DNA from 3 places in the Brachybacterium sp. AOP24-D1-21 genome. Region 1 is predicted to be linked to each of the others. Evidence: predicted binding sites of a transcription regulator. Region 1 holds the regulator's gene; each other region holds the start of a gene.
What was found. Region 1 encodes LexA, which represses DNA repair genes until DNA is damaged. Its sites were predicted from a motif close to TCGAACANNTGTTCGA; they were not measured.
Positions count from the first base shown of each region.

Region 2: a site for LexA is predicted at 1,762-1,777, ahead of ACT3UF_RS09450 (DUF222 domain-containing protein). Genes of this name have one in related genera too.
Region 3: a site for LexA is predicted at 2,046-2,061, ahead of ACT3UF_RS17525 (HNH endonuclease signature motif containing protein). Genes of this name have one in related genera too.

Region 1 covers NZ_JBQSXX010000001.1:3,017,280-3,021,952, reverse strand. Annotated here, with positions in the region: gene ACT3UF_RS13595 (HelD family protein) at 1-245, shown strand, start outside; gene nrdR (transcriptional regulator NrdR) at 460-939, opposite strand; gene ACT3UF_RS13585 (peptidoglycan-binding protein LysM) at 968-1,363, opposite strand; gene lexA (transcriptional repressor LexA) at 1,534-2,229, shown strand; gene ACT3UF_RS13575 (ATP-dependent DNA helicase) at 2,273-4,294, opposite strand; gene hflX (GTPase HflX) at 4,364-4,673, opposite strand, start outside.
Region 2 covers NZ_JBQSXX010000001.1:2,112,826-2,117,498, forward strand. Annotated here, with positions in the region: gene ACT3UF_RS09440 (acyl-CoA dehydrogenase family protein) at 1-662, opposite strand, end outside; gene ACT3UF_RS09445 (TetR/AcrR family transcriptional regulator) at 706-1,374, opposite strand; gene ACT3UF_RS09450 (DUF222 domain-containing protein) at 1,785-3,755, shown strand; gene ACT3UF_RS09455 (response regulator transcription factor) at 3,799-4,551, opposite strand; gene ACT3UF_RS09460 (ATP-binding protein) at 4,566-4,673, opposite strand, start outside.
Region 3 covers NZ_JBQSXX010000002.1:625,247-629,919, reverse strand. Annotated here, with positions in the region: gene ACT3UF_RS17530 (GNAT family N-acetyltransferase) at 1-311, opposite strand, end outside; gene ACT3UF_RS17525 (HNH endonuclease signature motif containing protein) at 333-1,916, opposite strand; gene rsmD (16S rRNA (guanine(966)-N(2))-methyltransferase RsmD) at 2,362-2,940, opposite strand; gene ACT3UF_RS17515 (ATP-dependent DNA helicase RecG) at 2,942-4,673, opposite strand, start outside.

The DNA of each region.
Region 1 (4,673 bases):
CCGAGCTCCGCTCCCGCAGTGGGCTGCCGAAGGTGGGCGTGGGATCCGCGGGCGTGGACGACGAGATCGCCGTCATGTCGGCGCAGGACGCCAAAGGGCTCGAGTTCGATGCTGTCGTGCTGGTGGAGCCCGCTGAGCTGATCGACGCCCACGGGGCCGGGGATCTCTACGTGGCGATGAGCCGATCCACCCAGCATCTCGGAGTGGTCCATGCGCGCGCACTTCCTGCCGGCATGGCCGGCTGAGGACCACCCCGTCCGCTCACCCGCTGACCGTCCAGCAGACGAGGATCGGCGGCCGTGGCTTCCCCTCCACGACCGCCGATCAGGTGTGCGCTGCAAGAGCGCACGAGGGATATCTTAAGCACAGGAACAGGTGCTCAAGCGCCAGATCCACAAAATCTACGAAACCCGCACGATCCGGCGGCGGATGCATCCCTGCGATCCCGCTCAGCTCGGCTCAGACGGAGGTCTCCTCGACACCCGCCCCATGCAGGCCCTCGGCACGCAGACGTGCGATGGCGGCCTCGAAATCCTCGAGCGAGTCGAACGCCTGGTACACGCTCGCGAAGCGCAGATAGGCCACGACATCCAGTTCCTGGAGGGGCTGCAGGATCGACAGGCCGACCTGATGGGCATCGATCTCCGCGAGCCCGCTCGAGCGAATGTTCTCCTCGACCCGCTGGGCGAGCATGGCCAGCTGGTCGTCGCTGACCGGACGCCCCTGGCATGCCTTCCGTACTCCGGAGATCACCTTCGCCCGGCTGAACGGTTCGCTGACCCCGGAGCGCTTGAGAACCGACAGCGACGCGGTCTCCGAGGTGGAGAAGCGCCGCGAGCAGTTGGGGCACTGGCGGCGCCGACGGATCGTCGCACCGTCATCGGACGTGCGCGAGTCGACGACACGCGAATCGGAGTGGCGACAGAACGGACAGTGCATCCACTCAGGGTACCGGCATCGGATCCGCTCAGCGGATCGCATCCCCTGAGACGGGCAGCTCGATCTGCTGGCCCGCGGTCACACGGCCGGTGGGCAGGTGGTTGAGGGTACGCACCTCAGCGACGAACTCCTGCTCGCTCATGGCCTCCGGAGCGAACTCCTCGGCATAGCCCCAGAGGGTGTCTCCCGCCTCGACCGTGATGGTGACGGGCTGCTGGGAGTCGGTCCCTGCCAGCGCCGCAGGAAGATCCACCGTCAGCAGCACGGCGGCAGCCACGAGCAGTCCCAGCAGGAAGGCGAGGCCAGCGAGGAGGAAGCGTCCCCGACGGGTGGGGACGAGTCGAACGCGTGCTCGATCTGCACCCTCGACGCGCTGCTCGCGCTGCGCCGGAAGAGAGAGGACCGTGGCGGTTCCAGTATTCATATCCGAACTCCTGTTCGATCGAATGTATGTGCGACTGTAGCCCGACGTTCCGGCGACACGCAAGGGAAACATCGAACACATGTTTGGCTTCTGCCTCACGCCGCCCTACGCTGGGTCACACCACATACGGAACCGCGAGGGTCCGACAGACGACGCCAGGAGGCCTCACGATGACGCCGAGCACCCCCAAGCCGATCCGGTCCCGCGGCGAGGCTCCCGCCGATGAGCGCACCGAGGGGCTCAGCCGGCGGCAGAGGCTGATCCTGGAGACGATCAACGCGGCGGTCGCCTCACACGGCTATCCGCCCACCATGCGCGAGATCGGCGATGCCGTGGGGCTGACCTCCTCCTCGTCGGTGGCCCATCAGCTGCAGTCGCTCGAACGCAAGGGCTTCCTGCGCCGCGATCCCAAGCGCCCGCGGGCGATGGAGGTCGTGATGCCAGAGGCGGATGACGCCCCCGCGCCCCTGCCGGTGACCGAGCTCAGCCCGAACTCCGTGACGGTGCCACTGCTGGGGAGGATCGCCGCCGGTGTACCGATCACCGCCGAGGAGCAGATCGAGGATGTCTTCACCCTTCCCCAGCGTCTGGTGGGCGACGGCGACCTCTTCCTGCTCCAGGTGGTCGGGGATTCGATGATCGACGCCGCCATCTGTGACGGCGACTGGGTGGTCGTCCGCTCGCAGAACACCGCGGAGAAGGGCGAGATCGTCGCGGCGATGATCGATGGCGAGGCCACCGTCAAGACGTTCGTGCAGCGCGACGATCACGTCTGGCTGATGCCGCACAACCCGGCCTTCGCACCGATCCTGGGCGACCATGCCGAGATTCTCGGGAAGATCGTGGCGGTGCTGCGCGCGATCTGAGCCCCCGCTCGATCCGGTGCCGGGGCTGCAGCGACGCCCTGCGTCAGCTCTCGGAGAGGCGACGCAGCGCGCTGAGCGCGACCTCCGGGTCCGTGGTCGGCCACAGCGGGGGCATCGACTCCCGCAGATAGCCGCCGTAGCGAGCGGTCGAGAGACGCGGATCCAGCACCGCGACCATCCCGCGGTCCGCCGTGGAGCGGATGAGCCGCCCGGCCCCCTGTGCCAGCAGCAGGGCCGCATGCTGGGCCGAGATCGACATGAAGCCGTTCCCGCCCCGCTGTCCGATCCGCTCCTGGCGGGCTGCGGTGAGCGGATCATCAGGCCGGGGGAAGGGGATCCGGTCGATGGTGACCAGGCGCAGCGAACGTCCGGACACATCCACGCCCTGCCACAGGGTGAGGGTTCCGAACAGGCTCGCATCCTCCTCGTCACGGAAGGTGCGCACCAGGTTCGCCATCGAGTCCTCTCCCTGCACCGCGATCGTCAGGTCGAGCCGAGCTCGCACATGCTCGGCGGCGAGCTCAGCTCCCCGCCGCGAGGAGAACAGGCACAGCGCACCGCCCTGAGAAGCCTCGACCAGCTCCGTGAGGTGGTCGAGCATTGCCGTGGAGGGCCCCTCACGCCCCGGCTGCGGAAGATGACGAGCGGTGTAGAGGATCCCCTGCCGGCGATATTCGAACGGGCTGCCCACATCGAGTGCGGCCCAGGCGTTGGCGTCCTCCCGCGGCGGCAGCTCCGCCGGGTCCATCCGCGCGGCGCGAGCCAGCCCGACCTCCCCGGCCGCGGGTTCGAAGCGGCCCCCGAGGGCCAGGGTGGCGGAGGTGAGCACGGCAGTGCGGTCCTCGAGGATCGCACCGCGCATCGCACCCGCGACGCTCAGCGGAGCCACCTGGATGCTCGAGCGCCCGGTGGCCTGGGAATGCGAGATCGAGACCACGTCATCCTCATCGGGAGCGGCGAGCCGTTCGCAGACGTCGATGATCTCCTGGAGGTTGGCGCGAACCGTCTTGCGCGCGCCGGCGGAGGATTCGTCCCCCGCATCCTTCGCGTCCGAGTGGGCGGTGCGGGCCTCGACCCGGAGCTGGGTGACGGCGTCCCCGAGCCGCGCCGGGAGATCACCGATCACGCGCCCGTCGGGAGACAGCTCGAGGGCTTCGCGCAGCTCTTCGGAGGCGTCGTCCAGCGCCGTCCCGGCCACCCCGAGGCCACGCAGGTCCCGCACCGTGCCTCGGAGCATGCCGGGGGTGAGCACATCGGTGACGGCGCTGGTCACCCGGGCGGAGAGATCGTGCGCCTCGTCGAAGACGACCACATCGTGGTCGGGGATGATCCCGTGGTTGTCGAAAGCATCGATCGCGAGCAGGGCATGGTTGGTGACCACGATGTCGACTTCGCGCGCGAGCTCTCGGCTGCGCTCGGCGAAGCAGTCCTCCACCATCGGGCAGCTGCTGCCGATGCACTGATTGCCGGTCACGGAGACCTGGCGCCAGGCGCGGTCCGAGACGGCATCCTGGAGCGAGTCTCGGTCCCCGCTGTCCGTCTCCTCCGACCACTCGCGCAGGCGCCGCACCTGGTCTCCCAGGCGCTCGCTCCCGGTGCGGGCAGGATCGGTGGAGGCCTCGGCGAACAACGCCCCCGGATCCACGTCGACCGGATAGCCGCCGGCGATCTTGTGCTTGCACAGATAGTTGGCCCGCCCCTTGAGCAGCGCATAGGTGGGCGTGCGCGACAGATGCGGGGCCACCGCCTCGACCAGGCGCGGGAGGTCCTTGCGGACGATCTGGGTCTGCAGCGCGATGGTCGCGGTGGAGATCACGACCGGACGCCCGCTGACCAGTGCGTGACGCAGGGCCGGCACCAGATAGGCGAGCGACTTGCCGGTGCCGGTGCCTGCCTGCACCAGCAGATGGCGGCCGCCGGACATCGCCAGATCCACGGACTCCGCCATTGCCTGCTGGCCCGGACGGGGCGCTCCGCCGATCGCTGTCACGGCGGCGTCCATCAAGGTGGACAGGGGGATCTCACCAGCCGCCGGGGACGCGGGATGGTCGGTGGCGGCGGTCATCCGGTCAGGGTATCCGCGTCCGGTCCCGCGCCGTCTCAGGCTCTGCCCGACAGGCCGCTCTGCTGCGGCTCAGGCCACACCCCGGAGCTCGGCGGCGAGTGCCTCCTCCACGCGGGCATGGAGCCTGGTGCCCTCCATCAGGTGCTCCTCGGCGAGAACCTCGCCGGTGGAGTGGACCCGGGAGATGAGATCTCCGCGGGAATAGGGCACCACCAGGTCGATCTCCACGGCAGGACGGGGCAGGCGCTCAGCGATCAGCTCGCGCAGCTCCTCCATGCCCATCCCGGTGCGGGCAGAGACGACGATGCTCGTGCCGACCTGGCTGCGCAGCCGCGCGATGGTCTCCGGCTCCGCGACATCGGCCTTGTTCAGCACCACG
Region 2 (4,673 bases), 900 kb from region 1:
AGCAGGTTCTCCTCGGGGATCCAGGTGTCGGTGAACTCCACCAGCCCGCGGCCCACGGCTCTGGTCCCCATGTCGGGGGCGACGCGGCGCTCGGTCCCGCCGCGGTCCAGCTCCACCAGGAAGGCGCTGATGCCACGGCCGCGGCGTCCCTCCTCGGTCCGAGCGAAGACCACGGCGGCGCTCGCGTGCATCGCGAAGGACATGGATTTGGTGCCGCTGAGCACCCAGCCGTCGGCCTGGGGCCTGGCGGTCATGGAGGGGTTTCCGGCATCGGATCCGGCGCCCGGTTCCGAGAGTCCGATCGCCACGATGTCCTCGCCGCTGGTGATCCGGGGAACCCACCGTGCTGCGACCTCCCTGCGTGCGGTGCGCGCCAGGATCTGGCCGACGAGGGAGCCGATGACCTGGACGTAGGCGACGGTGAGGTCGCCCCGCGCGATCTGTTCGGTGAGCATTCCGGTGGTGAGCGCGCGCTCGCTGCGGCCGCCGAGCGCCGTCGGGAGCTCCGGGGCGATCAGCCCGCGTGCCCCCATGAGCAGGCGCAGCTCCGGCTCGATGATCTGGTTCTTCTCTCGCTGGGGGTAGTCGGGGGCGATCTGAGCGGCGACCTCGGCGGCCGCGTCGATATAGCCCTGCATCGCGTCGTCGATGACGAAATCCATGAGGCCTCCTGGGGCTTCGGGCTGGAGTGAAAGGAGCGGTGAGCTACGTGAGGTCGCCGAGCAGGTCGGGGTAGTGGCTGCGATGTTCGGGGCGGATCGCGGTGGAGAGGAGGAGGGCGGTCTGGGTGCGGAGGAACTCCTCGAACGTCATCCGCGGTGCGAAGTACCAGTGCTTCAGCGCCCAGGAGTGGGCCACTGTGAGCAGGTCATAGGAGTACAGCTCGGCGTGGACGGGGCGGAGCAGCCCCTGCCCGATGGCGGCGTCCACGGCGCTGCGCAGGGGTTCGACAGTGCGGATCTCCAGCTCCTTGACGACCGCCCGCCCTGCCTCATCCAGGGTGTTCGACTCGCGATAGGTGAGCATCACCGCCTGGCGGTTCTCCCGGATGACGGTGCAGTAGGCGGCGAAGGCGCCGGCGATCTGGCGGACCGGATCGTCTTCGGGTTTCAGTGCCTCCGAGAGGAGCCGCCCCATCTCGTCGAGCACCCCTTCGGTGACGGCCTGCACGAGCTCCTGCTTGTTCGCGAAGTACCGGTAGATCAGGCCGACGGAGACGCCGGCCGCGGCGGCGATCGACTGCATCGAGACCGCCTGCGAGCCGCTCCGCTCCATCAGCGGGACGGCCGCGTGCAGGATCTGCCGTCGGCGCGCATCGGACCTGGCGGCGCGGGCGGCCTCCTCCGGAGCGATCGCTGTGTCAGCGCGGAGCATGACCTCCCCTTCGGTGGGTGAGCGAGCTGGGTGAACATCATTCATCAGAAATGAATGGTGATTCACTGACGAGTCTGGCGCGGTCGGGGCGGCACGTCAAGGGGTGGGGATGGCTGACTCGAGTGCGGGGGTCTGCTGCTGCTCGTGGAGCGCACCGGGAGGGATGTGCACGTTGTTGCGTCTTTTTCAGAGTCGGCGTTGAGGAATTGTGGGCTGCGGGATGTGGTCAGATTCCGATATTTCTGAGTGGTGGGCAGATGTGGGCCTGGCCATGGCTGTTGGTTGTCACCGTTCCTCCACAGCGCCTGGTTGTCCACATTCTTATCCACAGCGTTAGGGGGCCCGCCAGAGTTATCCACAGGGATGGAGGGGTGCTGGTTCTGCGATTCGAACCTCCGTACGATCGAGGCATGGACGCGAAGATGCCGAACGACGATGGGGACAGCCCCGGTGGGGCCGAGCCCCGCCATGGTGCTGCCTCGCCGTCAGCGGACGTCCTGAGCTCCGTCGCCACCCAGTACGCAGATATCGATGCGAGTGGACCCGCGCGGGTACTGCTGGCGCAGGTGCTCGCCGCGACGCTCGTGGCCTTCACCGATACCCGCGCGGTTCGCGATCCGCTGCCAGAGACGGCACCCGGCTCCCCGGAGGAAGCACTGGCCGTCCTCGCGGGGCTCGACCATCTGCGCGCCTCTCTCGCCGCGGTGGATGCCACCTGGCAGGTCGCCGCGGAGCAGCGGATCCGCGCGGCCGATCAGGGCCGCGGGATCCCTGCGTCGAAGCAGGGCAAGGGGGCGAACCAGGAACTCGGCCTGGCACGTCGGGTCTCGCCGGCCGCCTCGGCCTTCTCGCTCGCCTCGGCGCGGCGTCTCACCCAGCACATGCCCGGCATGGTCGACAGCCTGTGGGAGGGCTCCGTCGCCGAGCAGCAAGCCTCCGTGGTGGCAGCCGCTCTCGCGGGGGCGAGCCCCGACACCTGTGCACGGATCGACGAGATGATCCAGGAGAACCCCCATCTCTTGGAGGGGAAGGGCAAGAAGCGCCTCCGCTCAGACATCGACAAGCTGATCCAGAAGCTCGAGCCCGAAACTTCCCGTGCACGTGCGGAGCGCGCTGCCCGGGCCCGGCACGTGACGATGACTCCGCTGGCAGATGGGATGGCGCGCGTGACGGCCGTGCTGCGCGGGATCGACGCCGCTGGCATGATGCGTGCGCTCGCCGCCAAGGCCAGGTCCTTGAAAGCTGCGGGGGATCGGACCCCGACCCCGGCCCTTGAGGCAGATCTGATGGTCGACGTCATCCTCCACCCGCACCCGCACCCGCACCCGCACCTGCACCCGACTGAGTTGCAAGAGCGGAGTTCCTCCGACTCCCAGGAGCGAACTTCCGAAGAGTCTCCGGATCACGGCGACGCCCAGTCTCCGGCACCGACGACCTCGGCACCCCGCCAGCCTCGCCCGACCCCGAATCTCGACATCGGAATCGTCATCACCGATACCGCTCTGCTGGGCCGTGATGGAGATGCCGAATGCGCACAGCTCGAGGGATACGGGACGATCCCTGCCCACATCGTGTCCGACACTCTGTTGGGCAGGCCTCCTGGCCAGGTGCAACCAGCCGCTGAACTCCACCCCGACGACGAGGTCTCCGCGGTGTTCCGCCGTCTCTACACCAGCCCCCGCACAGGCGAGCTGGTCGCGATGGAGTCCCAGGCGAGAGCATTCCCTGCAGGCCTTGCGAGGATGATTCGATGGCGGGACACGACCTGCCGTACGCCCTGGTGCAACGCTGTGATCCGCCAGAGCGACCACGTCATCCCGTATCACCGCGGCGGGCCCACCAGCTTTGCGAACGGCCAAGGCCTGTGTGTGCGCTGCAACCTGCTCAAGGAGCTCGGGCTGTGGGTGCTCACGGCTGTCACGTCAGTGGAAGGTGACGATATCGGGGACGTGGATGGCCGCGTCGCGACGACAGCGATCACGCCGAATCCCGTCACACCGAGCCGTGTCGAACCGAACCCTGCCGAGCCCATCCGTGTCAGGCCGAGTCCCGTCGAACCGAGCCCTGCCGAGCCCATCCGTGTCAGGCCGAGTCCCGTCGAACCGAGCCCTGCCGAGTCGAGCCCGAGGCCGCAGGCAGCACCGCGAACGCGGGGGACGGCGGCATCGCAGCGAGAGAACTCTTGGCCCTCGCAGTCACCGCCGGCCGCCTGGATCTGGACCAGTCCACATGGCGCACAGGGCATCTCTCCGACACCGCCGCTGGTGGCCCCGCATACATCGACGGCTGAGGACAGACCCTCCGATGAGGGCGGCTCGGACCAGCCGAAGGGCCAGGCGGCAGACCCACCTGATGCGCCCGGGCCCGCATCTCCGGCGTGAGCGCGGGACGCTTGCACGTCGTCCGGCCACGTCCCGGTGTCGCCTACTCGCCGACGCTCACCACTCCCAGCTCATAGGCCCGGATGACAGCCTGGACGCGGCTGGGCACATCGAGCTTGAGAAGGATCCGGCCGAAGTGTGCTTTGACCGTGGACTCGCTCAGGTGCAGCGTCTGGGCGATCTCCGAATTGGTGAGACCTCGACCCACCAGGAGGAACACCTCACGCTCGCGCTCGGACAGCAGCGAGAGCTGGTCCTCCACCTCACGGCTCGTCGGCCCGGGAAGATGCGGCACCGCGAGCTCGATCAGCTTTGCCGTCACCCGCGGTGAGATCACCGCATCGCCGGTCTGCACCGTGCGCACTGCGGCCACCAGCTCGTCGGGCCGGGTGTTCTTCAACAGGAACCCGGCTGCGCCTGCCTGCAATGCCCCGAAGGCGAACTCGTCGCGATCGTAGGTGGTCAGCACCAGCACTCGGACGTCCGGCACCGCGACCGAGAGCTGCTTCGTGGCCTCGATGCCGTCCATCCCGGGCATGCGCACATCCATCAGCACCACATCGGGCAGGAGCTGGCGGGCCGTGCGCACGGCTTCCATGCCGTCGGACGCCTCGCCCACGACCTCGATATCGGGTTGGGCATCGAGCACCAGGCGCAGCCCGTACCGGATGAGCTCCTGGTCATCGACCAGCAGCACACGGATGCTCGCAGCCGCATCGGCCGGGCCAGCCACGCCAGCCACGCCAGCCACGTCAGCTGCCGCAGCCGCGTCAGCAGGGTCGGCTCCGTCTGCCATGGCAGTCTCCTCGCTCATCGGTTCTCGGCGGGCAGACGCACCGCCACCCGCCACCCGCCGCCGGCGCGAGGGCCGGCTGTGACGTGCCCATCGTAGAAGGCGGCCCGTTCCCGGATGCCGAC
Region 3 (4,673 bases), on a different contig from region 1:
TGCTGCCCAGCGGCCTGGTCCTTCATGTCCGCCTGGGACCACGCGTCCTGCCGCTCGAGCTTGCCGGAGGCGATGATCCTGCCGTCGAGCAGGCCCACCACGCAGCTGCCGAGAGTCTTGTCCCACCACTCCTGATGGTCCTCGAGAGACGTGTTCAGCGTGGTGGTCCATTCCTGCACCTCGGGCAGGCGGAACCATGGCCACACCTTCTCGGCGTCCTCGGAGAGGCCAGGACGCAGGATGAGGCGGCGCGTGTGCAGCGGCCAGTCGAGGTCGGCAAGGCCAGTGAGGGCGGTGGGCGAGCGCGTCATCGGGACAGGGTAGCGGTGCGCTCAGAAGGGTGGCGGACGGTGCTCCGGCAGCGACGCCAGCGGCGGCGGCCCGGGATCGGTGAGCTCGTCGTACTCGGGCCGGGAGTAGTACTCGGTGAGATGGAGCCCCCACCGATAGGCCTCCTCGCGGTCCGCGCTCTCGGCGGGACTCTCGTCGAGGATTCCGAGGCGGGTCACGGCTTCGAACTCGAGATCGCTGCGGTACTGCTCCCATGCACGGTGCAGCTTCTCGGAGAGTTCCCTGGTGACGAGGTCGGTGTTCTTGGCGACGTCGCTGACCGCAGCGCCGCCGATCCTCCAGCGAGTGACGCCGGTGACTTCGTTCCGATCGGGATCGAGAAGTCCGGCGGTCTTCATCCGGTGGTGGGTCCTGCACAGCCGGTGGAGGTTCTCGATCGTGGTGGGGCCGCCTCGGGAAGGTTCCTCGAGGTCGAACTCCTCGATGTGGTCCATCTCGCCGATGGTCATCACAGAGCGGGCGCAGCCGGGCACCGCGCAGACGGGGTCGATCAGGCGGAGGTTCTCGGCCATCGCCGCGGAAGGGCGGTAAGTCTGGGACGCGCTGGGCAGGTAGTCCCCCGAGATCGGGTCGGTGAGCACCCGTTCGACGGCAGGCGCCTTGGCGACCATCTGGCGTGCCATGCGCGGTGGGATCGGGTTCGTGCCGTCGAGCATCGCAGGTGCATTCGAGAGGCCGAGCAGCGTGAGCACGGGCACGACGAGCGAGATCCGGAAGGCTGGCGCGGGGACCTCTACCGTCCCGGTCTCGAGCATCGAACGGACCGCCACCGCATACTGCAGCGCCGCGAGGGACAGGTGCCGGCCCTCGCGCGCGGCGTCCCCATCGAGGTCGAAGGGGATCGGCGCACCGGTCTCGAGAGCGTGTCGTTGGGCGTCCTGGACGGCGCGTGCGGAGGCATCGAGCCGTTGACCGAAGGCGGTGATCTCTGGGATCGGACCGCGGATCATGATGCAGGCAGTGCCGTCGCCGTCGGGTGAGGGCTGGATGAACACGCTGCGCTGCTCCTGCGGAGTCTCCTGCACCGCCGCGCGGCCGAACCATTCGATGAGCGTGCGCAGCTCGCGGTAGAAGCGCTCGACGTCGATCGCCTCGAGCTGCCAGACCGCAACCCGCTCGTCGACCTGACGACGCTGGACGTGCGTCAGCCGCAATACGCTGCGGATCAGCCACTCGAACCAGTCCACGGGCAGCGCGCCCTCCTCCACCCGTGCGAAGCATGCGGGCAGGTCGGTGACCGCGACGTGCGCATCCCGGAGGCGGTCTTCGCCACGGGACAGCTTCATGCGCAGACCTGCAGAGGCCGCCAACGCGTGGAGGGCCTTCTCGTCTCCCTCATCGCTCTCGGACCAGAGGGAAGCGAGGTCACGTATCTCGGCGACATAGAGGGAGGCGTGCTCATGCCGTCGGCGGCGGAAGATCCGCAGCACGGTCTCAGCCTCCGGGGAGCTGGGAAGGACATCGGCGCGCTCCACGAGGGCTTTCGAGGTGAGGAGCTTGCGCGCCCGCACCGGGGCGCGGGGAGGCTCCGCAGCGCGGGAAGGCTCCGCATTGGTCTGCTTCATGGCAATCCCCTCCTCTGCACCCTTGCTCGTGCCCTGTCGTGATCTGCGGCGCCGACGACCGATCCCCACACCGGATGTTCGATCGAATGTTCGACCGAGCGTGCGACCAGGTGCCGACATCTCTCATTTTAAAACACATGCTCGACAAGCGCCAGAGAAACATCCGCTCCTCGCGAATTTGTGGATAACCCACGGCGGTGGAGGAACGGTCGCGATATCCACAAATCGTGCACCAATTGGGGATACTCGCAGGTCACCAGTGCGCGCGCTCGGCATGACAACCGCCTCCGCGCCAGCCGCGCGAATTGCGTCCACGCCATATCTGCAGGCCACAAAGCTACAGCGTGTTAATGCATATTCGCCGCCGCGCTGCAAGCACTTCTTGAAAATGTGGATAGAGCGGCATCACGACGAGCCACCGAACGTCACGCCGAGCCACCGAACGTCAGGCCGGGCCACCGAACTGCAGCGCGGTCTCCCCGTATTCCTTGCTGCCGTCGTCCGCCCAGCCCTCGGGCCAGTCGACGGGACGAGTGCGTGAGGAGCGCTCGATGACGACCAGCGCATCCTCCGCCAGGGCGGGGCGGAGGGTGAGCAGAAGCTGCTCGAGCGCCTCGGTGGTCACGTCATACGGCGGGTCGAGGAAGACCAGGGTGGCGGCGTGGCCGGAGGGCTGCGATGCCGGCTGCGCGGCGAGCTGGGCCGCCACGGCAGCGGCCCTGCCGACTCGGATGTCCGTGCGCTCGGTGAGGCCGAGGTCGGCGGCGGTGCGGCGCAGCTGCTTGGCGGTCGGGCCGTGCAGCTCGACCAGCAGGGCATGCTCTGCGCCCCGGGACAGCGCCTCGAAGGCGAGTCCGCCGGTGCCCGCGTAGAGATCGAGCACGCGGGCGCCGACCAGGGCGTCCCAGCCCTCGAGCCGGTTGAACAGGGCCTCGCGCACCTTGTCGGTGGTCGGGCGGGTTCCCTTGCCAGGAGGGCCGGGGATGGTGCGGCCGCCGAGGGTGCCGGAGACGATGCGCGGCATATCAGCTCCTCTCCACGTCGGGGTCGGCATCCCGCAGCCGGTCCGCGACGGCACCGGCGAGAGCGGGGTGGGTGGTGAGCTCGGGGTCGGCGGCGACCACGGCGAAGGCGTCCTCGCGGGCCTGCTCGATGGCGTGGGCGTCACGGATGACATCGAGGTGCTTGAGGGTGCGCTGCAGGCCGGACTGCTCCTCCCCCACCAGATCGCCGGCGCCTCGGCGACGCAGGTCGAGCTCGGCGAGCTCGAAGCCGTCGGTCGTCTCCGCGATGGCGTGCAGGTGCGTGGAGTGCTGCTGCCCGGGCTCGCCGGAGGTGTCGAAGAAGGCGATTCCGGCGTGCTCCCCGCGACCCACGCGGCCGCGCAGCTGGTGGAGCTGGGAGACGCCGAAGCGTTCGGCGTCCAGGATGATCATCACCGAGGCGTTGGGGACGTCGACCCCCACCTCGATGACGGTGGTGGAGACCAGCACGTCGATCTCGCCGCGCAGCATCTGTCCCATCACCTCCTGCTTCTCCTCCACGGACAGGCGGCCGTGGAGGATGCCGAGGCGGGCCCCGGCGAGCTCGGGACGCTCGGCGAGCCGCTGTGCGGTCTGGGTGACGCCGCGGGCGGGCTCGAGCATCGGCGGCTCCTCCTTGCCGTTCTCGTCGAGGATCAGCGGGGCGGGTGCGTCGGCCTCGTCCTCATCGATGCGGGCGCAGACCACGAAGACCTGACGGCCCGCGGCGATCTCCTCCGCGGCGCGCTGCCACATCCGCCGCTCCCACTTCGGGAGCTTCTCGTGGACCACGAAGCTGGTGACGCCGGCGCGCTGCCCCGGGCTCTCGCTGAGGGTGAGCACGTCGAGGTCGCCGACGGTCGCGAGCGCAGCGGTGCGCGGGATCGGGGTCGCGGTCATCACGATCACATGAGGGCTCTTCCCGGCGGCACCCTTGGCGCGCAGCCGGCGGCGATGGTCGACCCCGAAACGGTGCTGCTCGTCGATCACCACGAGGCCGAGCGAGGCGAACTCGACCTTCTCGGCCAGCAGCGCATGGGTGCCCACGACGATCCCGGCCTGCCCGGAGGTGACGTCGAGCAACGTCTCTCGACGGCCAGCGGTGCGCTGGGAGCCGGTGAGCAGGCGCACGCGGGTCGCGGCGGCATGCCCATCGAGCTGACCGGCGCGGGCGAGGTCCCCCAGCAGGGTGATCAGGGTGCGGTGATGCTGCTCGGCGAGCACCTCGGTGGGGGCGAGCAGCGCGGCCTGGTGGCCAGAGTCCACGGCGCGCAGCATGGCCCGCAGCGCGACGACGGTCTTGCCCGAGCCGACGTCCCCCTGCAGCAGCACGCTGGTGGGATGCCCCTTGCCGATGCGCTCCTGGATCATCGTGCCGATCTCTCGCTGCCCCTGCGTGAGGGTGAACGGCAGGCGCTCATCGAGCAGAGGCTGCAGCGGCCCTTCAGCGGAGAGGACGGGGGCGGGGGTGCGTTCGTCCTGGGCGCGGCGCTGAGCGAAGATCGCCTGCAGGATGAAGGCCTCCTCGTAGCGGAGGTGGGCCATACCGCGGCGGGTGTCCTCGACAGTCAGCGGGATATGGACCAGGCGGGACGCCTCGGCAAGCGGGGGCAGGCCGCGGCGGGCGATCACCTCGTCCGGCACCGGGCGGGTGAGGGAGTCGGCGAACTCGAGACCCTTCTCAGTCGCCGAGCGCATGGTGGCCTGGGAGATGTTCTGGCGCAGCGGGTAGATG